One region of the Streptomyces sp. NPDC088810 genome, then DNA from elsewhere that is predicted to be linked to it. Evidence: riboswitches for the same ligand, from Rfam matches in the RefSeq annotation. Region 1 holds a riboswitch; each other region holds the start of a gene.
What was found. A riboswitch is a leader RNA that binds a small molecule or an ion and turns the genes downstream of it on or off. The one in region 1 is predicted to bind S-adenosylmethionine.
Positions count from the first base shown of each region.

Region 2: it holds a riboswitch for S-adenosylmethionine, as region 1 does, so the genes downstream of both, thrC (threonine synthase) here and ACIP4Y_RS06980 (amino acid ABC transporter permease) in region 1, are expected to answer to the same signal.
Region 3: it holds a riboswitch for S-adenosylmethionine, as region 1 does, so the genes downstream of both, ACIP4Y_RS04645 (aminotransferase class V-fold PLP-dependent enzyme) here and ACIP4Y_RS06980 (amino acid ABC transporter permease) in region 1, are expected to answer to the same signal.

Region 1 is NZ_JBIVJQ010000002.1:75,715-85,702, reverse strand. It holds gene ACIP4Y_RS07010 (dihydrodipicolinate synthase family protein) at 1-877, opposite strand, end outside; gene ACIP4Y_RS07005 (FAD-dependent oxidoreductase) at 1,076-2,497, opposite strand; gene ACIP4Y_RS07000 ((2Fe-2S)-binding protein) at 2,490-2,792, opposite strand; gene ACIP4Y_RS06995 (NAD(P)/FAD-dependent oxidoreductase) at 2,789-3,949, opposite strand; gene ACIP4Y_RS06990 (putative leader peptide) at 4,090-4,212, shown strand; gene ACIP4Y_RS06985 (glutathione S-transferase C-terminal domain-containing protein) at 4,288-5,175, shown strand; SAM riboswitch class IV at 5,253-5,363, shown strand; gene ACIP4Y_RS06980 (amino acid ABC transporter permease) at 5,718-6,701, shown strand; gene ACIP4Y_RS06975 (amino acid ABC transporter ATP-binding protein) at 6,698-7,489, shown strand; gene ACIP4Y_RS06970 (transporter substrate-binding domain-containing protein) at 7,588-8,607, shown strand; gene ACIP4Y_RS06965 (GNAT family N-acetyltransferase) at 8,664-9,473, shown strand; gene ACIP4Y_RS06960 (putative leader peptide) at 9,470-9,601, shown strand; gene ACIP4Y_RS06955 (LLM class flavin-dependent oxidoreductase) at 9,733-9,988, shown strand, end outside.
Region 2 is NZ_JBIVJQ010000005.1:431,447-441,434, reverse strand. It holds gene ACIP4Y_RS19795 (1-phosphofructokinase family hexose kinase) at 1-234, opposite strand, end outside; gene nagA (N-acetylglucosamine-6-phosphate deacetylase) at 357-1,508, opposite strand; gene ACIP4Y_RS19785 (ROK family protein) at 1,508-2,452, opposite strand; gene ACIP4Y_RS19780 (extracellular solute-binding protein) at 2,595-3,848, shown strand; gene ACIP4Y_RS19775 (DUF3263 domain-containing protein) at 3,884-4,108, shown strand; gene otsB (trehalose-phosphatase) at 4,162-4,995, shown strand; gene ACIP4Y_RS19765 (trehalose-6-phosphate synthase) at 4,983-6,422, opposite strand; gene ACIP4Y_RS19760 (glucosyl-3-phosphoglycerate synthase) at 6,508-7,452, opposite strand; SAM riboswitch class I at 7,608-7,749, shown strand; gene thrC (threonine synthase) at 7,767-9,053, shown strand; gene ACIP4Y_RS19750 (ubiquitin-like small modifier protein 1) at 9,050-9,325, shown strand; gene ACIP4Y_RS19745 (cold-shock protein) at 9,778-9,981, shown strand.
Region 3 is NZ_JBIVJQ010000001.1:1,013,497-1,023,484, reverse strand. It holds gene ACIP4Y_RS04675 (NlpC/P60 family protein) at 1-398, opposite strand, end outside; gene ACIP4Y_RS04670 (NYN domain-containing protein) at 610-1,953, opposite strand; gene ACIP4Y_RS04665 (hypothetical protein) at 2,000-2,239, opposite strand; gene ACIP4Y_RS04660 (rhomboid family intramembrane serine protease) at 2,394-3,137, shown strand; gene ACIP4Y_RS04655 (Lrp/AsnC family transcriptional regulator) at 3,134-3,415, shown strand; gene ACIP4Y_RS04650 (serine/threonine-protein kinase) at 3,422-5,581, opposite strand; gene ACIP4Y_RS04645 (aminotransferase class V-fold PLP-dependent enzyme) at 5,634-7,010, opposite strand; SAM riboswitch class IV at 7,139-7,255, opposite strand; gene trpD (anthranilate phosphoribosyltransferase) at 7,344-8,408, opposite strand; gene ACIP4Y_RS04635 (cytochrome bc complex cytochrome b subunit) at 8,532-9,988, opposite strand, start outside.

The sequences.
Region 1 (9,988 bases):
CGGCCTTCTCGGTGGCCGCGCGGACCGCGGCCTCCTGCTCGGGCGGCAGCGGGACCCGCGGGGGGCGCACCGGGCCGCCGTACCGTCCGACGACGTCCATGGAGAGTTTGATCGCCTGCACGAACTCCGTCTGCGAGTCCCAGCGCAGCAGCGGGTGCAACTGCCGGTACAGCGGGAGCGCGGTGGTGAGGTCCCCGGCGAGCGCGGCGCGGTACAGCTCCGCCGAGGCGCGCGGCAGGGCGTTGGGGTAGCCGGCCACCCAGCCCTTGGCGCCGGCCACCGCCAGCTCCAGCAGTACGTCGTCGGCGCCGATCAACAGGTCCAGTTCCGGCGCGAGTTCGGCGATGCGGTAGGCACGGCGGACGTCACCGGAGAACTCCTTGACGGCGTGCACGAGACCCTCGCCGTGCAGCCGGGCGAGGAGTTCGGGCACCAGGTCGACCTTGGTGTCGATCGGGTTGTTGTACGCCACCACGGGCAGGCCCGCCCGCGCGACCTCCGCGTAGTGGGCGAGCACCGACCGCTCGTCGGCGCGGTAGGCGTTGGGCGGCAGCAGCATCACCGAGGCGCAGCCGGCCTCGGCCGCCTGCTCGGCCCAGCGGCGGGCCTCGGCCGAGCCGTACGCGGCGACGCCCGGCATCACCCGCTCGCCGCCGATCGCGGCCACGGCGGTCTCCACCACCCGCGCCCGCTCCTCGGGGGTGAGCACCTGGTACTCGCCGAGCGAGCCGTTCGGTACGACGCCGTCGCAGCCGCCCGCGACGAGCCAGGCGCAGTGCTCGGCGTACCGGTCGTGGTCGACCGAGAGGTCGTCGCGCAGCGGGAGGGCGGTGGCGACGAGGATGCCGCGCCAGGGGCGGTGCTGCGGGTCGGTCATGGGGCTCTCCCAATCAATAGGGTGTGACATGTTACTGAGGTGCGGGACGGGCTGAGGCCTTCCCGGCAGGGCGGGTCCCGCCCGTGTGCGGCGGGGCGTACGCGGTCCGTCTCCGGGGGGCGGACCGGTCGGTCTCCGGCAGGGCGGGCTCAGTCCGTCTCGGGAAGGGCGGGCTGTTCCGGCTCCGGCGGTGTGGGCTCATTCCGGCGCCGGCGGGGCCGACTCAGCCGGGTCCGGCAGACCGGCCAGGACGCCGAGCGGTACCGGCCGGGCGAACGGCCGCCGGCCGGCGGTGAGCGGGCATCCGCTCAGGCCGGCCACCGCGGGCGCGCACATCCGCCCCTGGCACCAGCCCATCCCGGCCCGGGTGAGCAGCTTCACGGTGCGCAGGTCGCCGGCGCCCAGCGTGCCGACGGACGCGCGCACCTGCCCGGCGGTGACCTCCTCGCAGCGGCACACCACCGTGTCGTCGGGGACCCGGTCCGCCCAGCCCGCCGGAGCGGTGTACACGGCGTCCAGGGCCGTGGCGAACTCCCGCAGCCGGGTCCGCGCCCGGGCGGCGGCGGCCCAGCGGCGCGGGTCGGGGGCGGTGCCGTGCAGCCGGGCGGCGGCCGAGCGTCCGGCGATGTGCCCCTCGGCGAGCGCGAGCGCCGCGCCGCCGACCCCGGTGGCCTCCCCGGCGGCCCAGACACCGGGCACGTCGGTGCGCTGCTCCTCGTCGACCTGTACGGCGGTGCCGGACAGAGCGCAGCCGAGGGTCTCGGCGAGGTCGGTGTGCGGCAGCATGCCGTGGCCGACGGCGAGGGTGTCGCAGGGGATGCGGCGGGCGCTGCCGGGCCGGAGGTGTCCGTCCCGGTCGAGCGCGGCCACCGTCACCGCCTCCAGCCGGTCGGTGCCGTGCGCGGCCACGACGGTGTGCCGGGCCAGCGTGCGCACCGCGTGCCGCAGCAGCCGGGCCGCGTATCCGGCGCCCTCGGCCAGTTTGCCGGGCTGTGCGGCCAGGGCGGGCGCCCGGCGCAGCAGCGCGGCGGGACCGGCCGACTCGACCAGCGCGGCGACCCGGGCACCGGCCGCGGCGAGCCCGGTGGCCACCGGCAGCAGCAGCGGCCCGGTCCCGGCGACCACGGCCGTCCGGCCGGGCAGCACCAGGCCGCCCTTGAGCATGGCCTGCGCGCCGCCGGCCGTGACGACCCCGGGCAGCGTCCAGCCCGGGAAGGGCAGCACCTGCTCGTACCCGCCGGTGGCCAGCAGGACGGCGTCGGCGCGGACGGTGACGCCCTCCTCCTGCGCGGGGCCGAGCAGGGCGTGCACGCAGAACGTTCCGGAGGCGGAGTCCCGCTCCACGCACCACACGTGATGGTCGGTCAGGTGCGTGATGCGGCCGGCCTCGCGGTGCCGGTCCAGGGCGTCCCGCAGCCGTTCCCAGGTGCGCCACTGGTGGTGCAGGGCCTGCGGCCGGCGGGCGCCGAGGGCGGGGGCGGGCTGCCGGTAGAACTGGCCGCCGGCCTGCTCGGCCGCGTCGACCAGGACGACCCGGACGCCTCGTGCGGCCGCCGCCAGCGCCCCGGCGAGGCCGGCCGGGCCCGCGCCGACGACGGCGAGTCGCGGTCGTTCAGTCATCGTCCCGGCCCGTCCCCTCCTGTGTGCGGATCACGTCGCCCGGGCGCGCCGGCACCAGGCAAGCCCGTTGGTTCGGGCGGCCGTTGACGGTCACCAGGCAGTCGAAGCACACCCCGATCCCGCAGAACACCCCGCGGGGCCGGCCGGCGCCGCGCGTGCTGCGCCAGGCCGTCACGCCCGCCGCCCACAGGGCCGCCGCGACCGTCTGGCCCGGCAGCGCCGACAGGGACCGGCCGTCGAAGGTGACGGTGCAGGCCTCGCCCGGCCGGGCGCGGGTCGACTCCAGCGGATTCACCGGACGTCGCCTCCCTCGGTGTCGAACCGCTCCGGCCGGAACGGTGTGAGATCCAGTTCGGGTGCCTTGCCGGTGAGTACCTGGGCGATCAACTGCCCGGTGCCGGGGGCGAGTCCGATGCCCGCGCCCTCGTGCCCGCAGGCGTGGAACAGGCCGGGCGCCCGCGGGTCGGCGCCGACGGCCGGCAGGTGGTCGGGCAGGTACGGCCGGAAGCCCGCGTATGTCCGCAGGGCGCGGACCCGCTCCAGGAACGGGAACAGCCCGATCGCCCCGGCCGCCAGCGCCCGTACCGCGGGCAGCGACAGCGAGCGGTCGAAGCCCACCCGTTCCCGGGTGGCACCGATCAGCACCGGACCGGCGGCCGTGCCCTCCACGACCGGTGACGTGCGCAGGGCGGCCGAGTCACTGGCCACGTCGGCCACGTAGTCCGCCGCGTACACCTTGTGCCGGACCATCCGCGGCAGCGGCTCGGTGACCAGCACGAAGCCGCGCCGCGGAAGCACCGGCAGTCGGACGCCGGCGAGCGCCGCGACCTCGCCGCCCCAGGTGCCGGCCGCGTTCACCACCGCCGGGGCGTGGATGTCGCCCCGGTCGGTGCGGACGCCGTACACCGTGCCGTCCGCCGTGCGCAGCACCCCGGTCACGGTGCGGTCGGTGTGCAGGGCGGCACCGGAGGCGCGGACCAGGTGGGCGGCGGCCAAAGCGGGCATGACCTGCGCGTCCTGCGGGTAGTGCACTCCGCCCGCCATGCCCGGTGCCAAGTGCGGCTCCAGCTCCGTCAGTTGCCTGGCGTCGACCGGTGCGGCGGAGACGCCGGCGCCGCTCTGGGCCGCCGCGAACTCCCGCAGCGCGGCCAGGGCTTTGGGGGTGGAGGCGACCACGAGGCCGCCCTTGGGCTCGTACTCGAGAGCGGCGCCGTGCTCCTCGGCCAGCCCGGCCCACAACCGTGCCGACAGCAGGGCGAGTCCGAGTTCCGGGCCCGGTTCCTTGTCGGAGACGAGCAGGTTGCCCTCGCCGGCGCCGGTGGTGCCGCCGGCAACCGGGCCCCGGTCCACCAGCCGTACGTCGAGTCCGGCCCGTGCGGCGTACAGCGCACAGGCCGCGCCCACCATCCCGGCCCCGACGACCACGACATCGCAGGTCAGTCGCTTCGTCACGGCAGTACTATGTCACATGTTTCTCTGGCTGAGGAGTCCCCGGCGCCGACCCCGATTCCCAGGCGTGGACGCCCCCTTGACGTCGTACGGAGCCGGATCGACACTCCAAGGAGGGAATCCTAGTGAACAGGTAGGGAATCATGGCGCGCCTCCGGACGGGCACCGGCTCCACGGGCCGGACGCCGTTGCGCGCCCCCCTGCTCACCTCCCGCCGCCACATCGACCTGCAGCGCGTCTGCAGCGCGATCAGCCGCCACCGCTGAGCCGGGCCCCGCTCGCCCCCCGGCCGCGCCCGCGCCGGCCGCGCCCCTCCGCACGCCCACCACCCGGGGAGACCCATGTCCATCGCTCCGCTCGCCGCCGTCCCGTCCGCCCGCCGCACCGCCCCCGTCTTCCGCGGACGGATCGGTCAGGACGCGCGCAGCGGCCACTACGCCGTGCCGCACCGCTACCGGCTCCACCTGTCCACCGCCTGCCCCGACGGGCTGCGCCTCGCCGTCGGGCACAGCCTGCTCGGCCTGGACGCGAGCTGTCCGGTCACCCTCCTGCCCCCCGTCCCGGACTGTCCCGGCGGCGGCCACTCGGCGCTGCGCCCGCTGTACGAGGCAGGCGCCCACCACTACACGGGCCCGGCGCTCGCACCCGTGCTGAGCGACGACTGGTCCGGACGCATCGTCAGCACCCACACCCCCGACATCCTGCGCGACCTGGACCGGTTCGGGCCGGGCGGCCGGGCCCGCCTGTACCCCTCCGGGCTGGAGTCCGTGATCGAGGCCGTCGAGCGGATGTGCGCCGAGGGCGTCGAGGAGGCCGCGCAGCGCGCCGGCCGGGCCGGCGCCGACCCGGCCGAGCGGGCCGCCGCCCTCGACGTGCTGCTCGACACCCTGGGCCGGCTGGAGCGGCGGCTGAGCGCAGAGGAGTACCTGGCCGACGACCGGCTCACCGCCGCCGACGTCGAACTGTGGGTGACCCTGGTGCAGCTCGACACCGTCCACCGCTGCCACCTCGACGCCTCCGCCGTGCACCGCATCGCCGGCCACCGCGCCCTGTGGGCCTACGCCCGCCGCCTGGCCGCGCGTCCCGCGTTCGGCCGCCACCTCGACCTCGACGGCATCGCCCGCCGCCACCATGGCCGCTGCCAGGGCCTGGAGGCCGCGGGGGCCGCTGTCCAGATCCTGGACTGGGCAGGCCATGCCGCGGACAGCCCGGACGCTTCTCGCAGGTGAGAGCGGCCAGGCAGTGTCCATGTGGCGGACGGCCGTTGACAATCGAACGGGCAACTGCCTTACTTACGGCTCAGAACGGTCATGAGCGTCAGCGCCAAGCCCTGGCTCGCTGACCGGCAACCCTCGCGTCGCGGTGGGGTGCCCCAGGTGACGACCGGACCGGACGACGCATTCGGTAAGCGCGAGGCCCCACGGGGCCGGAACAGTGACAGGTGACGCCATGGACGCAGCTCTCAGGACGGCCGCGAGCCGCCCCCAGGGCTGCGTACCGTCGTACGCCGGTCTCCTGGTCGCCGACCGGGCCGTCGATCTGCTCCGCGTGAACAGCGCACTGTGTACCGCACCGGGCTCTGCCCGCTGTCAGGGCTGACGTCTCCTCCCAGCCCCGCGTTCCCGCCGCACACCCACCGCCCGGTGTGCCGTTGTCCGCCCCGCCCCCGGTTCCGCGCCCGCCCGACGCGCCGCCTCGTGCCCCCGTGCCGACGCGGCCCACCTCCGACCGCGCGCGGCCCCGGGGTGTCCGACCTCCGCCGGAGCCCGCCATGAGCGAACCACCAGGCACCGCCGTCTCGACAGCCGAGCCGCCGGTACGCGCCGACACACCGTCAGAAACTCTCACCGCTCAGCGGGTTCAGCCGCTGCGCCGGCCCGGCCGGTGGATCGTCACCGCCGTGGTCCTCGTGCTCGTCGCGCAGATCCTGCACGGACTGGTCACGAACCCCTTCTACCAGTGGGACCGCTTCCGCTACTGGTTCCTGCGCCCGACCGTCCTCGACGGCCTCCTCGTCACCCTCGAAGTCGCCGCGCTCAGCGCGGTGCTGGGCCTCCTCGGCGGGATCCTGCTGGCCGTCGCCCGGCTCTCCGGAAGCCCGGTGCTGCGCGCGGTCAGCTGGACCTACACCTGGCTGTTCCGCTCCGTACCGCTGATCGTGGTGCTGATCTTCCTGTACAACTTCAGCGCCCTGTACAAGACGCTGAGCCTCGGGGTGCCCTTCGGGCCCGCCTTCGTCACCTTCAACGAGTCGCGGCTGGCCACGGACATGACGATCGCCGTCCTCGGCCTCAGCCTCAACGAGGCGGCGTACGCGTCCGAGGTGGTCCGCGGCGGCATCCTCTCCGTCGACCAGGGACAGCACGAGGCGGCCGCCGCGCTCGGCCTGCCCAAGGGCTACCAGTTCCGCCGGATCGTCTTCCCGCAGGCCCTCAGGTCCATCACCCCGAACTACGTCAACCAGCTGATCGGCCTCATCAAGAGCACGTCCCTGGTGTTCTACGTGTCCCTGCTCGACCTGTTCGGCGCCGTGCAGTCGATGGGCAACACCTACCCGGGTGACATCGTGCCGCTGCTGGTGGTCGCCACCGTCTGGTACCTGATCCTGACCAGCGCCGTGTCCGTCGCCCAGTTCTACGTCGAGCGGCACTACGCCCGGGGCGCCACGCGCACCCTGCCGCCGACCCCGGTGCAGAAAGCCCGGGCCGGCCTCGCCGGACTGCGCGACCGGCTGCGCAGGGAGGCCGCCGTATGACCACCGCACCGACGCTCGCCAAGCCCGCGCCCGCCGCACTCGAGATCCGTGGCGTCCACAAGTGGTACGGCACCCACCGCGTCCTCGACGGCATCGACCTGACCGTCCGCCCCGGCGAGGTCACCGTGATCATCGGTCCGTCCGGCTCCGGCAAGTCCACGCTGCTCAGGGTGGTCAACCACCTGGAGAAGCCCGAGATCGGCCACGTCAGCGTGGGCGGCGAACTCATCGGGGTGAAGCGGCAGGGGGAGCGGCTGAAGGAGCTGAGCGAGCGCACCATCCTCGCCCAGCGCAGCCGGATCGGCTTCGTCTTCCAGAACTTCAATCTCTTCCCGCACCTGACCGTCCTCGACAACGTCGCCGCCGCTCCCGTCGCCACCGGCAGGCTGGCCCGGCCGGCCGCCCAGGAACTCGCCCGCGAACTGCTCGGCCGGGTAGGCCTGAGCGACAAGGCGGGCGCCTACCCGCGGCAGTTGTCCGGCGGCCAGCAGCAGCGCGTCGCCATCGCCCGCGCCCTCGCCCTGCGGCCCGGGATCATCCTCTTCGACGAGCCGACCTCGGCACTCGACCCCGAACTCGTCGGCGAGGTGCTGGCCGTCATCAAGGACCTGGCGACCAGCGGCACCACCCTCCTCATCGTCACCCACGAGATCGGCTTCGCCCGCGAGGTCGCCGACCGGGTCGTCTTCATCGACGGCGGACGGATCGTCGAACAGGGCCCGCCCGGCCAGGTGCTGGACCGCCCCCGGCACGAACGGACCCGGGACTTCCTCGCCAAGGTGCTCTGACCGCCCGCCTGTTGTCGCACTCCCGCACCGCAACTCCCGACCCCCGGTCCTTCCCGGACCTTCCGTACCTCCCGACCTTCCGAACGACAAGGACAGCCATGCCCAGCCAGTTCTCCCGACGCAGCCTGATACGCGGCCTCACCGCGGCGACCGTGACCCTCTCCCTGGCCGGCGGACTCGCCGCCTGCGGGGGAGACAGCGACGCGGCAACCACCACCGACACGGCCGGCACGGTGACCGTGGGCCGGCTGTCCAACGGCGCCGCGAAGGAGACCGCGCTGAAGGTCTCCGAGGTGAAGTCGATCAGCGCCCACCTGCCCGCCTCCGTCCGCAAGAGCGGCAAGCTCGTCATCGGTGTCGGCGCCCTGCCTTCGGGGTCCGCACCGCTGAACTTCGTGGGCAGCGACCAGAAGACCCTCACCGGCTCCGAGCCCGACCTCGGCCGCCTGGTGGCCGCGGTGCTCGGCCTCGACCCCGAGGTCAGGAACAACACCTGGGAGAACCTCTTCGTCGGGGTCGACAGCGGCAAGGTCGACGTGGCCTTCTCCAACGTCACCGTCACCGAGGAGCGCAAGAAGAAGTACGAGTTCGCCTCCTACCGCAAGGACAACCTCGCCTTCGAGGTGCTGAAGAAGAGCACCTGGAACTTCGACGGCAACTACGAGAACCTCGCCGGGAAGACGGTCACCGTGAGCGCCGGCACCAACCAGGAGAAGATCCTCCTGGAGTGGAAGACCAAGCTGGCCAAGGAGGGCAAGAAGCTCACCGTCAAGTACTTCCCGGACCAGAACGCCATCAACCTGGCGCTGAGCAGCGGCAAGGTCGACGCGTACTTCGGCCCCAACCCCGCCATCGCGTACCGGGCCCGGCAGAGCGCGAACACCCCGAACCCGACCCGCAACGCGGGCACTTTCTCCGGTGCCGGTGCGACCCTCCAGGGCCTGATCGCCGCCACCGCCAAGAAGGACAGCGGGCTCGCCGAGCCGCTCGCCGAGGCCCTCAACTACCTCATCGAGCACGGGCAGTACGGCAAGTGGCTGGCCGCGTACAACCTCTCCAGCGAGTCCGTGGCGAAGGCGGAGGTCAACCCGCCCGGGCTGCCGCTCACCAACTCCTGACCGCCCGTCACACGGTTGACGTTCCCCGCAGAACCCGCAGAAAGGACTCCGCTTCCGTGGCCCACCCGACCGACGTCCGCCGAGGCGGAGTCCCACTGCTAACGGGTGGTCCCGCCCTCGACAACGCCGTCTGGGCCGCCCTCGACGGTCCGCACGCCCACCTCGCCGACCGGCACGGCCGGGCGGCCCGCTACCGGCCGGAGACGTACGCCTTCGCGGCGCTCGCCGACCCGGCGGACCCGGCGGCCTGGGCCGACCTGCACACGCTCGTCGGACCGGGAACCACCGTACGGGTCAAGCCCGTCGAGCGGGTCCCCGACGGGTGGGAGGTGCTCGGCGAGGGCGAGGGCGTCCAGCTCGTCGACACCGCGCTGCGGGCCGAACCGGCCCCGGAGGCGGTGCGCCTGGGCCCCGATGACCTCCCCGAGATCCTCGACCTGGTCGCCCGTACCCGGCCGGGCCCGTTCCTGCGGCGGACCGTCGAGATGGGCACCTATCTCGGCATCCGGCACCAGGGCAGGCTGGTCGCCATGGCGGGGGAAAGGCTGCGGCTGCCCGGCTGGACCGAGATCAGCGCCGTGTGCACCGACCCCGCCCACCGCGGGCGGGGCCTGGCGACCCGGCTGGTGCGCGCGGTCGCGGCGGGCGTCCGGGACCGCGGGGACACCCCGTTCCTGCACGCCGCTGCCGGCAACGCACCCGCGATCCGGCTGTACGAGTCCCTCGGGTTCACCCTGCGCCGCCGCTCCCGCATCGTGCAGCTGCGCAGCCCGGGAACAACCGGCGCCGGCCGGGCGTTGGGTGTCATGACGAGAGCCGCCAGGCGGACGCCGGTCCGGCCTGCCGCGCCCGACGGAGGGAGGTGACGGCCGTGACCCGGTTGCCCCGGCAGCCACGCCTGCCGCGCGCTCCGCACCCGTACCGCTCCGTCCGTCTGCACTCCCGGCCGCACATAGACCTCCAGCGCGTGTCCGCCGCGCTCTGTCGCCACTGACCTTTCCCCCGGCCTGCTCCCCGGCCCGGATCCTCCCTGCCGCGCTCGCCCGTGGCCGCCGCCGCCCGCCCCGGCCGCCGCCCGCACCGCGAGCCGGTGTTTCGCGTACGGACATCAAGGAAGGCACCGACGTGTCCTCGACCTCCCCCGCCCCCCTGCATCTCGCCGTCGCCCTGGACGGCACCGGTTGGCACCCGGCGTCCTGGCGCGAGCCGGCCGCCCGTCCCCGGGACCTGTTCACCGCCCGGTACTGGGCCGATCTGATCACCGAGGCCGAACGAGGCCTGCTCGACTTCGTCACCCTCGAGGACGGCCTCGGCCCGCAGTCCTCCCGGCTCCTCGCGCCCGACGAGCGCACCGACCAGGTCCGCGGCCGGCTCGACGCGG
Region 2 (9,988 bases), on a different contig from region 1:
CACCGGTCCGGGCGCGCCCGCGAGCGCCTCCCGCAGCACCTGGCCGGTCGGTCCGCCCGCGAACCCCGTGAGCGTCACCGCGTGCCCGAGGGCGGCGAGCACCCGGGCCACGTTCACGCCCTTGCCGCCGGGCCGCTCGGCGACCTCGGAGACGCGGTGCGAGGCGTGCGGGCGCAGTGACCGTACGCGATAGGTGATGTCGAGAGCGGTGTTCAGCGTGACCGTGAGGATCACCCGGGCCGACCTCCCTCGAAGTCCATGCGCCTGTCTCGGTTTCCGGGGCCTCGATCATGCCAAAGAGACGGCGGCCGGCCCAGTGCGCGGGTCGGCCACCGCCTCCTGGACAGCGGTACGGATCAGGGCAGTTGGGGTGCTACCACCCATTCACCCTGCCGCATCACGCCCTTCAGTGCGAAGTCCGCGTCCAGCAGGACCAGGTCGGCGTCCTTGCCGGGCTCCAGGGAGCCGATGCGGTCGGAGAGGCCCAGCAGGCGGGCCGGGTTGGCGGACAGGGCGGTCACGGTGTCCTCCACCGACAGCTTGTCGACGGTCACCGCCCGCCGGAACGCGCGGTCCAGGGTGAGCGTGGAGCCCGCGATCGAACCGCCTTCCACCAGCCGGGCCACGCCCTCGCTCACCTCGACCTCCAGCGGGCCGAGCATGTAACGGCCGTCACCGGTGCCGGCCGCGTCCATCGCGTCGGTGATGAACGCCACCCGCTCCGCGCCCGCGTGACGGAACGCCAGCTCCAGCGCGGCCGGGTGCAGATGGACGCCGTCGTTGATCAGCTCGACCGTGACCCGCTCGTCCTCCAGCAGGGCGGCGATCGGGCCGGGCGCGCGGTGGTTCAGGGCGGGCATGGCGTTGAAGAGGTGGGTGGCGACCGTGGCGCCCGCGTCGATCGCCTCGGCCGTCTGCTCGTAGCTGGCGTCCGTGTGCCCGATCGCCGCGATGACGCCGTGCTCGGCGAGCAGCCGTACGGAGTCGAGGCCGCCCGGCAGTTCGGCGGCGAGGGTGACCATCCTGGCCTTGCCGCGGGCCGCGTCGATCAGCTTGCGGACCTCGGCCGGGTCCGGGTCGCGCAGCAGCCCCTCGGAGTGCGCGCCCTTGCGGCACGGGGAGATGAACGGCCCCTCGAAGTGGATGCCGGCGATCTCCCCCTGCTCGGCCAGCTCGCTCAGCAGGCCGGCCTGGCGGACCAGCAGGTCCATCTCGTCGGTGACGGTGGAGGCGACGAGGGTGGTGGTGCCGTGGGCGCGGTGCGTGCGGATGGCCGTGAGGATGTCGTCCGGCGTGCCGGAGAAGGAGGCTCCGCCTCCGCCGTGGTTGTGGATGTCCACGAAGCCGGGCACCAGCCAGTGGCCGGTGACGTCGACGACCTGGGAGCCGGCCGGTGCGGTCGCGGCGATGCGCTTGCCGTCCACGACCACTTGGCCGTTCTGCACCGTTCCGGTGGGGAGCACCACGTTCGCGCCGGTGAGCAGCAGGGTTTCCCGCTCGGTTGCCATCAGGTGCTTACCTCCGGAGTCGTTGAAGTGGCTGTCAGCAGGTCCTGCGCGAGCAGCCCCGCACCCAGGCAACCGGCCGTGTCACCCAGCGCCGCCGGGACGATCGTGGGCAGTTTCTGGAAGGTGACCCGTTGCCGGACGGCGTCCCGCAGGGGTCGGAACAACACTTCCCCCGCCTCGGCCAGCCCGCCACCGATGATCAGCGTGCGGGGGTCCAGCAGGGTGAGGGCGGTGACCAGTCCGTCGGAGAGTGCGTCGACCGCCTCCTGCCAGACCCGGACGGCGTTCGGGTCGCCGGACGCGACGGCCTTCGCGCAGTCCGCGGCGTCCGCGTCCGGGTCGCCGCAGGCCGCGGCCCAGGCCTCGGTGACGGCGGCGGCGGAGGCGTACCGCTCCAGACAGCCGCGCTGCCCGCACGGGCAGGGGGCTCCGCCGGGCCGTACGACGATGTGGCCGATCTCGCCCGCGAAGCCGTGCGCGCCGGACTCCACCCGCCCGTCGATGCCGATGGCGCCGGCGATCCCGGTGCCCAGCGGCACGAACAGGAACCGGTCCGCGCCGCGGCCCGCGCCGATCCGGCCCTCGGCGAGGCCGCCGGTGCGGACGTCGTGGCCGAGGGCGACGGGCACCCCGAGCCGCTCGGCGAGCAGGGCCCGCAGGGGTACGTCCCGCCAGCCGAGGTTGGCCGCGTAGACGGCGGTGCCGGTCTGCTCGTCGACGATGCCGGGGACCGCGACGCCGGCCGCGCCGGCGGGCTCGCCGTACCGCTCGACGCCGTGCGCGCGCAGCTCGGCGGCGAAGTCGAGGATGCCCGCGAGCACGGCTTCGGGGCCGCGCTCGCGGCCGGTGGCGCGGCGGGCGCGGTGGAGCAGCGCGCCGTCGTCGCCGACGAGGGCGGCCTTCATCCCGGTACCGCCCACGTCGAGGGCGATGACATGTCTCACCACGGGGACTAGTGTGACCCTCCCACCCGCGAGAGGTCTAGTCCACTCACGTGGTGTAGACCTTATGTGTCCATATGTTGAACGGTCAGACAGCAGGGTTGGGGCTTTGAGGGTGCGTCGGGTTACGGCAGGAACGATCGCGGTGGTGTCCGCACTGGGCATGACGGCGGTTCTCGGCGGCTGCGGGAGTACGGGCTCCTCCGACGTCACCCTCAGACTCGTCGCCGCCGACTACGGCGACTCCGCCGCCAACAGCTCCAAGAAGTACTGGGACGCCCTGGTCAAGGAGTACGAGAAGCAGCACTCCGGGGTGAAGATCGAGGTCAGCGTCTACTCCTGGAACGACGTCGACCGCAAGGTCAAGGAGATGGCCGACGCCGGCCACGCCCCCGACCTGGCCCAGATCGGCGCCTACGCCGACTACGCCGCCGCGGGCAAGCTCTACCCGGCCTCGGACCTGCTCTCCATCCGCACCCAGGCCGACTTCCTCTCCCAGCTCGCCGACGCCGGCGAGTGGAAGCACACGCAGTACGGCATCCCGTTCGCCGCGTCCACCCGCGTGCTCTTCTACAACAAGACCCTGTTCGCCAAGGCCAACCTCACGCCGCCCACCACCTGGGCCGAGCTGGCCGCCGACGCCAAGGCGCTCAAGGCGCAGGGCGTGAAGTACCCGTACGCGCTGCCGCTCGGGCCCGAGGAGGCCCAGGCCGAGACCATGCAGTGGCTGCTGAGCGGCGGCAACGGCGGCAGCGGCTACACCGACGACGTCGGCACCTACACCATCGACTCCGCCGCGAACGTCGACACCTTCACCTGGCTCAAGGACGAGCTGGTCGGCAAGGACCTGACCGGCCCGGTCGCGCCCGGCAAGCTCAACCGCGCGGACGCGTTCGCCGCGTTCGCCGACGGCCAGGTCGGGATGCTCAACGGGCACCCGACGCTGATCCAGCAGGCCGAGAAGAAGGGCGTGAAGTTCGGCATGGTGCCGATGCCGGGGCGCACCGGCAAGGCCAGGGCCTCCATGGGCGTCGCCGACTGGATGATGGCCTTCAAGCAGAACGGGCACGCCGACCAGATCGGCGACTTCCTCGACTTCGTCTACAGCGAGAAGAACGTCCTCGACTTCTCCCGGACGTACGGGCTGCTGCCGGTCACCGGGTCCGCCTCCAACACCATGGCGGCCTCGGACGCGCCCACCGACAAGGCCCTGCGCCCCTTCCTGGAGCAGCTGCCCACCTCCGAGCTGTACCCCGTGGGCAAGACCTCCTGGGCGACGGTCAGCGCGGCCGTGAAGCAGAACATCGGCCAGGCCGTCGCCCCCGGCGGCAGCCCCGCCGGCGTCCTGACCCGCCTGCAGTCCACGGCCACGGCGGCCGACAGCAGCAACGCGAACTGAGCCCGTTGTCCGTGCCCGCCGCTACCGTGGCGGGCATGGAACTGGGCACCCGAGAGAAAGCCATCCTCGCCCTGGAGCGCCGTGCCTTCCCCGGCCCCGGCGCGAAGGAGCGAGCGATACGCGAGGAACTCGACCTCTCCCCGGTCCGCTATTACCAGCTCCTCAACGCCCTGCTGGACGACGAGCGGGCCCTGGCCCACGACCCGGTCACGATCAACCGCCTGCGCCGGGTACGGGAGGCGCGCCGCGCGGAGCGCTGAGCCGGTGGGGGCCGCCCAGGCGTGAGGGGGCCCGGGCCGGATACTGTCGCGGTATGGATCCTCTGCCCACCCCGCAGACCCAGCCCGGCCGGGACGGCCTCGCCGCCCTGCTCGCGCAGCCCCGCACCGCGCTGATCGGCCTGGACTTCGACGGCACGCTGGCCCCCATCGTCGCCGACCCCGAGCAGGCCCGCGCCCACCCCGACGCCGTACCCGCCCTGGCCGCGCTCGCCCCGCAGGTGGCCTCCGTCGCCGTGATCACCGGCCGCCCGCCCGAGGTCGCGGTCCGCTACGGCGGCTTCGCCGGCGTCCCCGGCCTGGAGCACCTCACCGTCCTGGGCCACTACGGCGCCGAACGCTGGGACGCGGCCACCGGCACGGTCACCGCCCCGCCCCCGCACCCCGGCGTGGCCGCCGTCCGCACCGAGCTGCCCCGCCTGCTGGAGCGCGCCGGCGCCGGCGAGGGCACCTGGATCGAGGAGAAGGGCCGGGCCCTCGCGGTGCACACCCGCCGCGCCGCCGACCCGCAGGCCGCGTTCGAGTCCCTGCGCGGCCCCCTCGCCGACCTCGCCACCCGGCACGGCCTGATCGTCGAACCCGGCCGTCTGGTCCTGGAACTCCGCCCCCCGGGCATGGACAAGGGCGTGGCCCTCCTGGACCACGCCCGCGCCATCGGCGCCGGATGCGTCGTCTACGCCGGCGACGACCTCGGCGACCTCCCCGCCTTCGCCGCCGTCGACAAGCTCCGCACCGACGGCACGCCCGGCCTGCTGATCTGCAGCGGCAGCACCGAGGTCAGCGAACTGGCGGAACGCGCCGACCTGGTGGTGAACGGCCCGGAGGGAGTCGTGGACCTCCTCAGGACGCTCGCCGCTCAGCTCGGCTGACCGGTCAGCGCGCTCAGCTGGTCCAGGAACCACCGGGTCGGCGGCAGCGCGGTCGCGGCGGCGGCCAGCCGCTCCGAGCGTTCCGTCCGCTCCGCCTCCGGCAGGGTCAGCGCCTCGTGCAGGGCCCGGGCCGTGCCCGCGATGTCGTACGGGTTCACCACGAACGCGTCCTCGCCCAGCTCCTCGTACGCCCCGGCCTCGCGCGACAGCACCAGCGCGCAGCCGTGGTCGGAGACGACCGGGACCTCCTTGGCGACGAGGTTCATGCCGTCCCGGATGGGGTTCACGAGGGCCACGTCCGCCAGCCGGTACGCGGCCAGGGAGCGCGCGAAGTCGTCCTTCACGTGCAGCACGACGGGGGTCCAGCCCGCCGTGCCGTACCGCTCGTTGATCTCCTCCGCGACCCGCTGGACCTCGGCCGTGTACTCCCGGTACACGGCGAGGTCCTGCCGGGACGGGTAGGCGAACGCCACGTGGACGACCTTCTCCCGCCACTCGGGGTGGTCCTCCAGCAGCTGCTCGTACGCCAGCAGCCCGCGCACGATGTTCTTGGACAGCTCGGTGCGGTCCACCCGGACGATCGTCTTCCGGTCCGGTCCGATCTCCTCGCGCAGCGCCGCCATCCGCTCGTCCACGTCCGGCTCGTGCGCCCGCTTGCGCAGGAAGTCCGCGTCCGCGCCCAGTCCGTGCACCCCGATCCGGGTGCCGGACGGGATGCCGGGCCCGAGCACCGCGTGACAGCAGTCGGTGAACGCGTCCGCCCACCGCCGGGTGAGGAACGCCGCCCGGTCCGCGCCCAGGATGCCGCCGAGCAGCTCGGCCGCGATGTCGTCGGGAAGCAGCCGGAAGTAGTCCGGCGGCGCCCACGGGGTGTGCGAGAAGTGGCCGATGCGCAGGTCGGGACGGAGCTGGCGGAGCATGCGGGGGGCGAGGGCCAGGTGGTAGTCCTGGATCAGCACCGCCGCGCCCTCGGCCGCCTCCTCGGCCAGCGCCTCGGCGAACGCCCGGTTGTAGGCCTCGTACGACCCCCAGTGCCGCCGGAACTCGGCGCCGAAGACCGGCTCCAGCGGGGTCTGGTACAGCATGTGGTGGACGAACCAGAGCACCGAGTTGGCGATGTCGTTGTACGCCTCGGCGTGCACGCTCGCGTCGATGTCGAGCATCCGCACCCGCTGCCCGCCGGTCTCCTCGGCCGGCAGCAGCCCGCCGTCCGCGCGCCGCACGGCCGCCCGGTCGCCGTCGCCGAGCGCGGCGCACACCCACACCGAGCCCGCGTCCGAGCCGATGGCGGACAGTCCCGAGACCAGCCCGCCGCCGCCCCGTCTGGCGTGCAGCGAGCCGTCCTCGCCCACCTGGTAGGAGACCGGGCCGCGATTGGACGCGACCAGCACCTGAGCCTTTTCAGCAGCAGCACGCGTGGAAGCCATACGCCTCAACCTAGCCCGGCCCGGAAACGCTCAAACGTACGCTCCGCCCGGCGAGGGCCGGGGCGGGTGACCGTATACGCAGGGTTCACGCCACCTTCCGCTCGGCGTACTCCGCGATCTCCACCATGGGGGGCCGTTCCTCGGTGTCCACCGAGTAGGTGCGCGGCTCGAATCCGTCCTCGCCCCGTTCGAACTGCGTGAGCGAGGGCCGGACGAGGTGCCCGCGCGCGAGCCGCAGCTGAGCCGTGCGGTAGATCGCCGCCGCCATCCGGCCGAGGGCCTGCCCGTCCTGGTGCCGGTGCTTGCGCACCCCCAGGTCGACCTGGGCCAGTGCGTCCAGGCCGACCAGGTGCAGCGCGTCGACCAGCATGCCCAGCTCCACGCCGTAGCCCACGGGGAACGGCAGCTGCTCCAGCAGGGAGCGGCGGGCCGCGTACTCGCCGCCCAGCGGCTGCACGAACCCCGCCAGCTGCGGCCAGTGCATGTTCAGCAGCGGACGGGCCATGAGTTCGGTGACCCGGCCGCCCTGCCCGGAGGCGCCGGCGAGCGGGCGGTCGTACATGCCCTTGACCAGGTCGACGCCCGGTTCGGTGAGCAGCGGGCCGACGAGCCCGGTGACGAAGTCGGAGGAGAACTCCTTCAGATCCGCGTCGATGAAGCAGACGATGTCCCCGCCGGTCACCAGCAGCGAGCGCCACAGCACCTCGCCCTTGCCGGGGACGGCGGGGAGGCGGGGCAGGATGTCGTCGCGGTGGACGACCCGGGCGCCCGCGCGCGCTGCGACCTGGGAGGTGCGGTCGGTGGAGCCGGAGTCGACGACCACGACCTCGTCCACGAGCGGCACCTGTTCCACGAGGTCGTGCCGGATGACCGCGACGATGTCGCCGACCGTCTCCTCCTCGTTGAGCGCGGGCAGGACGACGCTGATCGTCCGGCCCGTGCGCTGCTTGGCGGCCAGGACCTGGTGCAGCGGTCGGTCGGCCACGGACCAGGAGCGGGTGCTCAGCCAGCGCTCGACTTCTTCCAGCACGGTCTGCGGCTCCTCACTGTCACGACCACACGTCACCGTGTGATCCATCTCGCGGTTCGGACGACTATCTCAACTGTCCTGGCCTTCGGTTACAGTCTTGAACAACGCCGGTGACCATCGCATGTCGGGGGTCACGAGCGTCCAAAACCGAATACCGCTCATCCAGAGGGGCAGAGGGACACGGCCCGATGAAGCCCCGGCAACCCTCCAGTCGGCTCTCGTCTCGTAGCGAGGCTCCCGGCTAGGGAAGGTGCCAAATCCGTCTCACGGCGAGATGCGTCGTGAGGAAGATGAGGAGAAAGGGCCTCGCCTCCATGGCTGTGCAGACAGTTGCCACCTCCAGCGAAACCACCGTCGACCTCGGCCCCGCCGCCGCCCTGAGCTGTCGCGAGTGCGGTCACCGCGTCCCGCTCGGTCCGGTCTTCGCCTGTGAGGAGTGCTTCGGCCCGCTCGAGATCGCCTACGACTTCTCCGCCTACGACACCGAGGACCTGCGTCGGCGGATCGAGGCCGGCCCCGCGAACATCTGGCGGTACGCGCCGCTGCTGCCCGTCCCGGCGGACGTCACCGGCAAGCCCAACCTCAACCCCGGCTGGACCAAGCTCGTCCAGGCCGACAACCTGGCGCGCGAGCTGGGCGTCGACGCCGGCAAGCTCTTCGTGAAGGACGACTCCGGGAACCCGACCCACTCCTTCAAGGACCGGGTCGTCGCCCAGGCCCTGGAGGCCGCCCGCGCCTTCGGCTTCACCACGCTCTCCTGCTCCTCCACCGGCAACCTGGCCGGCGCCGTCGGCGCCGCCGCCGCCCGGGCCGGCTTCCGCTCCTGCGTGTTCATCCCGCACGACCTGGAGCAGGGCAAGGTCGTCATGGCCGCGGTCTACGGCGGAGAGCTCGTCGGTATCGAGGGCAACTACGACGACGTGAACCGCTTCTGCTCGGAGCTGATCGGCGACCCGGCCGGCGAGGGCTGGGGCTTCGTCAACGTGAACCTGCGGCCGTACTACGCGGAGGGCTCCAAGACCCTGGCGTACGAGATCTGCGAGCAGCTCGGCTGGCGGCTGCCCGACCAGATCGTGGTTCCGATCGCCTCCGGCTCCCAGCTCACGAAGATCGACAAGGGCCTCCAGGAGCTGATCAAGTTGGGGCTGGTCGAGGACAAGCCGTACAAGATCTTCGGTGCACAGGCCGAGGGCTGCTCGCCGGTGTCCACCGCCTTCAAGGCCGGCCACGACGTGGTCCGCCCGCAGAAGCCGAACACCATCGCCAAGTCCCTGGCCATCGGCAACCCGGCGGACGGGCCGTACGTCCTGGACATCGCGCGCCGCACCGGCGGTGCCGTGGAGGACGTGACGGACGCGGAGGTCGTGGACTCGATCAAGCTGCTCGCCCGCACGGAGGGCATCTTCGCGGAGACCGCCGGCGGGGTGACCGTGGGTGTGACGCGGAAGCTGATCGAGAGCGGTCGGCTGGACCCGGCCCTCACGACCGTCGTGCTCAACACCGGTGACGGCCTCAAGACCCTGGACGCGGTGGCCGGGACCGGCCTCACCGCCACCATCCGCCCGACCCTGGACTCCTTCCGAGAGGCTGGCCTCGCATGAGCGTGACCGTTCGCATCCCCACCATCCTGCGCACCTACACCGGTGGGCAGGCCGAGGTCGCCGCCGAGGGCGCGACGCTCGGCGAGGTCATCGCCGATCTGGAGAAGAACCACACCGGGATCGCCGCCCGGGTCCTGGACGACCAGGGCAAGCTGCGCCGGTTCGTCAACGTGTACGTCAACGACGACGACGTCCGCTTCGAGCAGGGCCTGGACACGGCGACCCCCGACGGCGCCGGTGTCTCCATCATCCCGGCCGTGGCAGGCGGCTGACCGGCCCTTCGACAGGCCCGCACATTACCTTCGGTAACGGCGGTTACCGATTGTTCATCGGATTGCCCCCTCCGTAAGAGAAGCGGAGGGGGCAATTCTGTGTGATTGAGCGCGGTAGAGTTGGGGAACACGGCCCCGGTCTTCGGGTCGAAGGCCCTGGAATCATGCCGGGCGACCCGACAAGAAGTAGCCAAAGTGTGTGGGTTGTCTGTGGCTTTTGCGGCTTTTATGGGGCCCGACTTGCCCTGAATCCGGGCGAATTCTCACTATATTCCGGACCGTCCGCGTCCAGAATTCTCGTCCGATTGACCTGTTGCAGACGGCAGTTGGACAGATACATTCAGCCGCGGTCGACGCGTTCCGGCGCACGCCCCCGGCCAATGGGGGGCGAGGTCTGACCCGGGTCCGCGAAGTGTGGATCTGTGCAAGGGCCAGTAATAGGGGAGTTAGGCATGGCTCAGGGCACCGTCAAGTGGTTCAACGCGGAGAAGGGGTACGGCTTCATCGCGGTCGACGGTGGTGCGGACGTCTTCGTCCACTACAGCGCGATTCAGATGGACGGCTACCGCACCCTGGAAGAGGGCCAGCGGGTCGAGTTCGAGATCTCGCAGGGCCAGAAGGGCCCGCAGGCCGACATGGTTCGCGTCACCGCCTGAACGTTTC
Region 3 (9,988 bases), on a different contig from region 1:
GTGGAGGCCTTGTCGAGGAAGTCGTCCGGGTCCGAGGACAGGAAGAGCTGGACCGAGGAGTCGATGCCGCCGGACCGGTACTGCGCGGTGGCCAGCGAACCCAGGCCGTCGCGCAGCTTGTTGAGCTCCTCCTGGCCGCGGGCGACGTTGTCCTGGATAGTGGCGATTTCCTTCTGCAGCTTCTGCTGCTTCTCCTTGGCGCCGTTGTACTTCTCGGTCGCCTGCTCGGCCTGCTCGTAGAGCTTGTCGACCTTGGCCTTGACCTCGTCCTTGCCGAGCTTCTCGCTCGGCGCGGCATTGGCGGCGTTGGCGCTGAGCGCGACGGCAGCTGCGGCAGCGGTGGTGAGCACGGTCACGCGGGTGCGGCTCGGCTGCTTGGGTCGACGGTGGGACGCCACGGAGGACGAACTCCTTCTTGTGAGTGATCACCCGTTCGGAGGTTCGAGCCCAGACCCTAGTGACCCAGTTGTGATCAGTTCAAATCCCACAGCAAAAAAACCCGTCACGCAATGCATTCTTTGCACACAACTCACGTGCAGTGAGACACGATTGACACTACGTTGCGTGACGATACGGCCAATTCGGGCATTACCCCTGCCCGTTGGACCTTCAGGACAGTCGCTTCAGAAGCACCGCAGAGGCCACCGGTCGGGCACCCGCCTTCGCGACCCCGTCGGCGACCTCCCGGTCGGTGGAGGCGACGATGACCGGACGCCCCGGCGGCTCCGCGCGCACCAGCTGGCGGATCAGCTCGTCGGCCGTCACGCCCGGCTTGGAGAACAGCACGCGCACCCCGCGCGGCGGCGCGAGCAGCACCGGCGCGGCCAGTTCCGCGCCGTCGAAGACGCAGGTCACCTCTGCGCCGGTCTGCGCGGCGAGCGCCGACAGCTGGCCCAGCAGCCGCAGCCGCTGCTTCTCCAGCGGCATCTGCGGATACCCGGTCTTGGTCACGTTGTAGCCGTCGACGACCAGGTGCGCCTGGGGCAGCGCCAGCAACTGGTCGAGAATCGCCGGATCGTTCTCCGACAGGGCGCGCGCCGCGATGTCCTTCGGGGTCATCCGGCCCGGCTCCACCGCGTCGACGGTCTCCGCCGGGCGCACGGACACCGGTGGCAGCGCGAGTTCGCGCCGCAGCCCCTGGGTGGCGTCCAGCAGGGTGTCCAGCAGCAGCCGTACCCGCATGTCCTCCACGCTGCGGCCCTCCCGGGCGGCCCGGCGGGTGGCCTCCAGCGCGGACTCGGCCTCGCCCAGGCGGGCCTTGAGCCGCCGGGACTCGCTCTCCGCGGCCGACACCTGCGCCTGCGCCTCGGCACGCACGGCGTCCATCTCGCCGTGCGCCTTGCGCAGCGCGGCCTCGCCCCGCTTGACGTCGCTCAGCGCGGCACGCAGCTTGCGGTGAAGCGATTCCGCTTCCTTCCGGGCCGAGTCCAGCTCCGCACGCAGCCGTTCGGTCTCGGTGCGGGTGTGCTCCCGGGCCTGCGCCAGCTCCGCGCGCAGCCGCTCCAGCTCCGCCCGGCTCTCCTCGTCGGCGCGCTCGGCGTCCGCGCGCTGGGCCTCCTCGCCGGCCGCGGTGACCAGCTTCACCCAGCCCGCCGGGCGCAGCACGTAGGCGGCGGCCGCCACGTCGAGCGGGTCCGCGGCCGGGGGCGGGGAGCCGGTGTCGAGGGCGCCGGCGAGCTCCGGCTGGGCCTCCCGGAACTTCTCCCCGATGCGCTGCCGGAACAGCGGATCGGTCTCCAGCGCCGCCGCCATCGCGTTGCCGGCGAACTTGGCGCGGCGATTGGGGGCGAACCGGGCATACTGCCTCAGCTGGGCGGGCAGTTCCGCCATGGTCAGTCCGCCGAAGCCGTCCGACACGATCTGCACGACCCGGCGGCGCACGCCGTCGGGCAGCGGACGGTCAAGCACCTCAGCGGTGCCGTCGCCCGGCCCCCCGCCTGCGGTCTCCACCATCCGTCACACCCCAATACCGGAAAAAGCCTCTCCGGGGCCGCTCCGCTCAGGAGCCGGCGCCCGGCCTGTCCACCAGTTCCACCTGGTCCACCGCGTTGCACCAGCGGCAGCGCACCGACTCGATGGTCTCACTGACCACCTCGCGCTCCTCCACCGTCGGCTCGCCGGCCAGATCGAGGTGGACGTACTCGACGACCTTCGACGAGCGGGTGACGTCGAACCGGGTGAGGTTGCCGCACAGGGTGCAGCGCCACCGCGTGGTGGCCGTCGGCAGGGGAACCGTCATGGTGACTGTTCTCTTCCTTTTCGTGTCGGTCCGCGCCGGCCCCCCGACGCGTGTGGCTCGTAACCCTACGGCCTGGCGGGGACTCGCCGCCCGTCCGTTCACGGCGGCGAGGCGGTCTGTCAGCTTGCGTCCCGTTACGTCATGCTCTGTAGTCATGATCAGCACCTGGACCAGGGCGGCCGGCCGGACATGCAGAGCGGTCCGGGGCGCGCCGGCCCCGGCGACGTACGGCCTGATCGCCCTGTGCACCCTGATCTTCGCGCTCGGTCCGGCCTCCGGGCTGGTCCCCGGGTACGGCTCCGGGGAGGCGCTGCTCTCCGCGCAGCGGACGTACTTCCGGCACTGGGGGGTGGTCCCGGCCGAGCTGTTCGACGGACCCGCGGGGGCGGCGCTCACCCCGGCCACCGCGCTGTTCGTGCACGGCAGCTGGGTGCATCTGCTCGGCAACATGCTCTTCCTCTTCGTCTTCGGGGCGATGACCGAGGAACGGATGGGCCGGGTGGAGTTCACCCTCTTCTACGTCGGCTGCGGCTACCTCGCCCTGCTGGGGTACGCGGCCGTCAACGCCGCCTCCGAGCAGTCGCTGGTCGGCGCCTCCGGGGCGGTCTCCGCAGTGCTCGGCGCGTTCCTCTACCTGTTCCCCCGCGCGCGTGTGACCAGTCTTCTTCCGTTCCTGTTCTTCCTGCCGCTGCGCTTCCCCGCGTGGGTGGTGCTGCCGTTCTGGGCGGCCCTGCAGTGGCTGGCGGCGGGGCAGGCCTCGGACGGGCCGGGGGTGGCGTACCTGGCGCACCTGCTGGGGTTCGGGCTCGGGTTCGGTTACGCGTGGGTCAGATATGGCCGTACGACTAGAGTGAAAGCCGCCCCAGCTCCGGTCACCGAGGGAGAGAAACAGCCGTGATCACCGCGATCGTCCTGATCAAGACCAGTGTGGACCGGATCCCCGAGATCGCGGAGCAGATCGCCGCGCTCGACAGCGTCAGCGAGGTCTTCTCGGTCACCGGCACCTACGACCTGATCGCCATGGTCCGGGTCGGGCAGCACGAGGACCTCGCCGAGGTCATCCCGGGCCGGATCAGCAAGATCCCCGGCGTGGAGGCCACGGACACGCACGTCGCTTTCCGCACATACTCCCAGCACGACCTGGAGGCCGCCTTTGCGATCGGCCTCGACAACTAGGGACGGCTAGGCGGTCAGGTCGACCGCGGCGATACCGGTGCCCGAGGGGACGTAGAGGCGGCTGCCGCGGACGAGCGGGGTGTGCTGGTCGTCGCCCGCGGCCCGGCCGAGGGCCGCGTCCCAGCGCCGCTTGCCGTTCAGGTCCAGCGCCCACACCCGGTCGCCCGCGCGGGCGTACACGGTGTCGCCGGCCACCACCGCCCGGGGTTCGGCCGTGCCCCCCTTGACGTCGTACGCCCAGGCACGGGAGCCGTCGGCCGCCCGTACGGCGTACACCGTGCCCTGCTCCGTGCCGACGGCCAGCGCCCGGGTACCGGCCGTCAGGGGCCCGGCGTCGGCGTCCCTGCGCCACAGGCGCCGGCCGTCCGAGACGCGGAAGCCCTGGCGTGCGGGGCCGGCGTCCGTGACCAGGGTGGTGCCGGCGAGGGCCAGGACCGTGACATCGGTGCCCCCGGCCACCTGCCACTTCCGCTTGCCGTCCCGCGCGTCCAGCGCCAGCAGCTCGTCGCCGTAGCTGCCCGTGTAGACCACCCCGGCCGCGACGAGGGGGGTGCCGGTGGGGCCGGCCGGGGTTTCGGCGGTCCAGTTCTCACTGCCGTCGGAGGCGTAGCTGCGCAGCCCGCCCGCGTCCGTGCCGCCGATGGAGACGAGCACGTCCGCGCCGAGCAGGACCGGGACGGCGTAGCCCTCGTCGCCCAGGGTGCGGGTCCACAGCGGGCTGCCGGACGGGCCGACCGCGGTCAGCCTGCGCACGCCGTCGCCGTGCAGGCCCACCACGCAGTACACGGCGTCCCGGGTGGCCACGGGGGTGGAGACGTCGTCGCCGAGCCGGACCTTCCAGCGCCGGGAGCCGTCCCGGGAGATCGCGTGCAGCACACCGCCGGAGGTGCCGGCGTAGACGACGGAACCGTCCGGGGAGAGCGCGCAGCAGGCGCCGTCCAGGCCGCCGATGCCGCCGAGGTCGTACTGCCAGCGCAGCACGGCGGGCAGCTCCTTGGCCGGCCGCTGCGCCGTGCCGGGAACCGTCGTCTCCTCGGGCGACCGGTAGCTGCCGTGCAGGCTTTCGGTACCGGTTCCCCGCTGCCACAACCAGCCACCGGCCCCGACGGCCACGGCTCCGCCCGCGAACACCTTCAGCAGGCGACGCCGACCGGGCGCGACCGGCCCCAGCCGGCGGATGGAGGCGGTGAGGCCGGTGGCGCCGGTGGGTCCGGCAGGGCTGCCGGGGGTGGCCGGGGCGGCGGGTTCCGGGGTCGGGGCCAGGTACTCCACGCCGCTGGGGCGGTCGGCGCGGTTCGCGCTCCCCGCGGCGGCCGGGCCGTACCAGCCCGGGCGGACGCTGCCGCGCAGGCTCTCGGGGGTGAACCCGGCACTCGCCACCACCTCCGCCGGCTCCGGGCGCTCCAGCGGGTCCTCGGCCAGGCAGGACACCACCAGCGGGCGGATGTCCTGCGGGACACCGGACAGGTCGAAGTCCCGGGTCAGGATGCGCAGCAGGACCACCGAGTCCTGGCCCTCGCCGAACGGTTCCCGGCCCGCCGCCGCGTAGGCGAGGACCGCGCCGAGGGAGAAGACGTCGCTCGGCGGGCCGACCTGGCCGCCGTTGCGGATCTGCTCCGGCGAGACGTAGCCGACCGAGCCGACGACAGCGCCGGTCCGGGTCAGCGCGGTGGCCTCCAGGGCCCGTACGATCCCGAAGTCGATGACCCGGGGCCCGTCCGGGCCGAGCAGGATGTTGGACGGCTTCAGGTCGCGGTGGACCAGGCCCTTGGCATGGATCGCGGCCAGCGCCTCGCCGAGCGCGGCGGCGAGGAGCCGGACCGCGGGCCCGGGCAGCGCGCCGTGGTCCAGGACGGCGTCCCGCAGGTTCGGCCCGGACACGAACTCCGTGGCCATCCACGGCCGTTCGGCCTCGGTGTCGGCGTCCACGACCCGTGCGGTGTACGTGCCCGCGCCGCCGACGGTCTGGGCGGCGCGGACCTCGTGGCGGAAGCGGGCGCGGAAGGTGCGGTCCTCGGCGTGCTCGGCCCGTACGACCTTCACGGCGAGTCTGAGGCCGGTGCGGGACTCGGCGAGGTACACCTCGCCCATGCCCCCGGCGCCGAGTCTGTGCGTGACTGTGTACGGGCCGATGTGGCGCGGGTCTGCTGCGCGCAGCGGCTGCACTCCGGGCTCCCCCTGTCCGACGAGTCGTCAGGGGGAGGTTATACGGCGCTCCTCAGACCGCCGGTACGCAGCGGCCGTCCTCCGTGCGGTACTGCCACTTCGCGCCGTCCGTCACGAGTTCCCTGACGGCGTTGACGAAGCGCTCGACGTGTTCGTCGGGGGTGCCGGCGCCGAAGCTGACGCGGATGGCGTTGAGGGACTTCTCGCCGGGGGCCGCCTCGGGGGCGCCGCACTCGCCCTGGGTCTGCGGGTCGCTGCCGAGCAGGGTGCGGACCAGGGGGTGGGCGCAGAAGAGGCCGTCGCGGACGCCGATGCCGTACTCGGCGGAGAGGGCGGCGGCGAAGTGGGAGCTGTTCCAGCCCTCGACGACGAAGGAGAGGACGCCGACCCGCGGGGCGTCGTCGCCGAAGAGGGAGAGGATCCGCACCTCGGGCACCTCGGCGAGGCCCTCGCGGACGGTGCGGACGAGGTGCTGTTCGCGGGCGACGAGGGTGTCCCAGCCGGCCTCGGTGAGGGCCTTGCAGGCGGAGGCGATGGCGTAGGCGCCGATGACGTTCGGGGAACCGGCCTCGTGGCGGGCCGCGGTCTCGTGCCACTCGACGGCCACGCCGCCGTCCTCGCGCCGGGTGACCTTGCGGCTGGCGCCGCCGCCCGCGAGGTACGGCTCGGCCGCCTGGAGCCAGTCGGCGCGGCCGGCCAGGACGCCGGAGCCGAAGGGCGCGTACAGCTTGTGGCCGGAGAAGGCGACCCAGTCGACGTCGAGGTCGGTGACGGACAGCGGGTGGTGCGGGGCGAGCTGGGCGGCGTCCAGGACGATGCGGGCGCCGTGGGCGTGCGCGGCGGCGGCCAGTTCGCGCACCGGCCACAGCTCGCCGGTGACGTTGGAGGCGCCGGTGACGCAGACCAGGGCCGGGCCGTGACCCCCTTCGCTGGACCCCGTGCGGTCGGCGAGGGCCCGCTCCAGGGTCTCGACCGCCTGCTGCGGGGTGCGCGGGGCGTTGAGGTAGGTGACCTGCGCGTCCTGCCAGGGCAGCAGGGAGGCGTGGTGCTCGGTCTCGAAGACGAAGACCTGGCAGCCGGCCGGGATCGCGCGGGCCAGGAGGTTGAGGGAGTCGGTGGTCGAGCGGGTGAAGACGACCTGGTCGGCCGGGCGGCAGTCGAGGAACTCGGCGACCGTCCTGCGGGCGTTCTCGAACAGGTCCGTGGAGAGCTGGGAGAGGTAGCCGGCACCGCGGTGGACGCTGCCGTAGTACGGGGCGTACGCGGCGACGTCGTCCCAGACGCGCTGGAGGGCGGGGGCGCTGGCCGCGTAGTCCAGTGCGGCGTAGGTGACCTCGCCGCCGGTGACCAGCGGGACGGTGACATCTCGTCCCAGAACGGGCAGAGGGGCGCAAACGGACTGGTCGGCGGCAGCGGTGGAGACAGACATGGCGGAACTCCCGTGAGAGGAAGGCGAAGAAGAGAAAAAGGGTGTGCGGAGGCGGGGCTCTGCGGCCCTAACGCATTCGCTTGCTCACGGAAGACTCCTCGACGACCAGGATCCCTGGATGCGTGAGGGATCCGCGCTTGCCGGGGACCTTGCTGTCCACGGCCTGGTCTTCACCCGGGGCACCCCGCCACGGACGGAGGGTTGCCGGACAGTCGGCCGGGGCCTCATGACTGTCACTCATGACCTGGTACAGGAACGTACGTGATGTGATCGTCGTCCCGCAACCCGTGTCCGGATCGCGGGACGACCTCCGGTGGGACCAGGGGGTGCCCCCTAGGCGTTGCTGGCGGCCACCCAGCGGTCCAGAGTGCGCTTGGCCGCGCCCGAGTCGATGGACTCGGCGGCCTTGGCCATACCGGCCCGCAGCTGCTCCGCCAGCGGTGCGTCGGTCGGCTCGAGCGCGACCAGCGCTGCCGCGGAATTCAGCAGCACCGCGTCCCGTACGGCCCCGGTCTCGCCGTCGAGCAGGCGGCGGGCGACCTCCGCGTTGTACGACGCGTCAGCGCCGCGCAGGGCCTCCACCGGGACGAGGCCGATACCGACGTCCCTCGGGTCGAAGGTCTCCTCGGTGACCTTGCCGTCCCGGACGACCCACACCCGCGAGGTGGCGGTGGTCGTCAGCTCGTCCAGGCCGTCGTCGCCGCGGAACACCAGGGAGGAGTTGCCGCGCTCGGCGAGGACGCCGGCCACGACCGGGGCCATCCGCGGGTCGGCCACGCCGACGGCCTGGGCCCGGACCTTCGCCGGGTTGGTCAGCGGACCCAGCACATTGAAGGTCGTACGGATGCCCAACTGGCCACGGGCGGCGGCGACATGACGCAGGGCCGGGTGGAACTTGACCGCGAAGCAGAAGGTGATCCCGGCCTCCTCGGCGACCTGCGGGACCCGCTCCAGCGGCAGGTTCAGATTGACGCCCAGCTTCTCCAGCACGTCCGACGCGCCCGACGCGGAGGACGCGGCCCGGTTGCCGTGCTTGACGACCTTGGCGCCGGTGCCGGCGACGACGATCGAGGACATCGTGGAGATGTTCACCGTCTTGGCGCCGTCGCCGCCGGTGCCGACGATGTCGACGGTCCGGCCCGGCACCTCGATGACGTTCGCGTGCTCGTACATCGCGCGGACGAGCCCGGTGATCTCCTCCACCGTCTCGCCCTTGGCCCGCAGGGCCACGGCGAATCCCGCGATCTGCGCGTCGGTGGCCTCCCCGCGCATGATCCGGTCCATCGCCCATGCCGTGGCGTCCGCGCTCTGGTCACGGCCTTCCAGCAGGGCGTTCAGCACCTCGGGCCAGGAACGGCCCGCCGCGGTGTCGCCTCCAGCGGGGGTCACAGCGCTCATAAGCCGCTCCTGGTGTCGTACACAGCATCGGTGGTCGGCCCCAGCCTATCGACCCCCGCACACGGCGAAGGGCCCCGTCCGCAAACCGGACGGGGCCCTTCGCCGTGGCGTGGCGACGCGGGATCAGTGGTGGCCGTGGCCGCTCGTGATCTCCTTGTACTCCTCGACGGTCGGCTTCGGGATCTGGTTGTCCTCGCCGTAGTAGGCGTTGGACAGCTTCACCCGGAGCTTCTCCGTGGCCGGCACCTTGCGCTCGACACCGTTCCCGTCGACCGTCGGACCGATCTCGGCCGGCTTGTACTGCTCGTGCGCGGTGAGCGTGTGCAGCTGCTCCTGGCTGAGCGGCTCGTGCACCTCGATGAACTCACCGTGCGGCAGCCGCTTGATGATGCCGGTCTCGCGACCGTGCAGCACCTTGTCGCGGTCGCGGCGCTGCAGACCCAGGCAGATCCGCTTGGTGACGATGAACGCGATGATCGGTCCGGCGAAGAAGAAGATCCGGACGAACCAGGTGACGGCGTTGATCGACAGGTGGAAGTGGGTGGCCCACAGGTCGTTGCCACCGCCGACCAGGGTGATCATGTAGATCGTCACCCAGGCGACACCGAAAGCGGTACGGGTCGGGGCGTTGCGCGGGCGGTCCAGGATGTGGTGCTCGCGCTTGTCGCCGGTGATCCAGGACTCGATGAACGGGTAGACCGCGATCGCCGCCAGGACCAGCGGGAAGAGCACCAGCGGGATGAACACGCCCAGGACGAGCGTGTGGCCCCAGAAGTTGATCTCCCAGCCCGGCATGAAGCGGATCAGACCCTCGGCGAAGCCCATGTACCAGTCGGGCTGGGCGCCGGTGGACACCTGGTCCGGACGGTAGGGGCCCATCGCCCAGATCGGGTTGATCTGCGCGACCGCGGCGATGGCCGCGATGACACCGAAGACCAGGAAGAAGAAGCCTCCGGCCTTGGCCATGTACACCGGCAGCAGCGGCATGCCGACGACGTTGTTGTTCGTCTTGCCGGGACCCGCGAACTGCGTGTGCTTGTGGTAGAAGACCAGGATCAGGTGCGCCACCATCAGGCCGAGCATGATGCCCGGCAGCAGCAGGATGTGGATCGAGTAGAACCGGGCGACGAAGTCGTGGCCGGGGAACTCTCCGCCGAACAGGAAGAACGACAGGTACGTACCGACGATCGGCACGGACAGGATCGCGCCCTCCATGAAGCGGACACCGGTGCCGGAGAGCAGGTCGTCCGGGAGCGAGTAACCGGTGAAGCCGGTGAACATGCCGAGGACGAACAGCAGGAAGCCGAACAGCCAGTTGATCTCACGCGGCTTGCGGAACGCGCCGGTGAAGAACACGCGCATCATGTGCACGAACATGCCGGCGAGGAAGATCAGGGCGGCCCAGTGGTGGATCTGCCGGATGAGCAGACCACCGCGCACGTCGAAGGAGATGTGCAGGGTCGAGCTGAACGCCTCGGACATCAGCTGTCCCTGGAGCGGGATGTAGCTGCCGTGGTACTCCACCTCGTTCATCGACGGGTGGAAGAACAGCGTCAGGTACACACCCGTCAGGATGATGA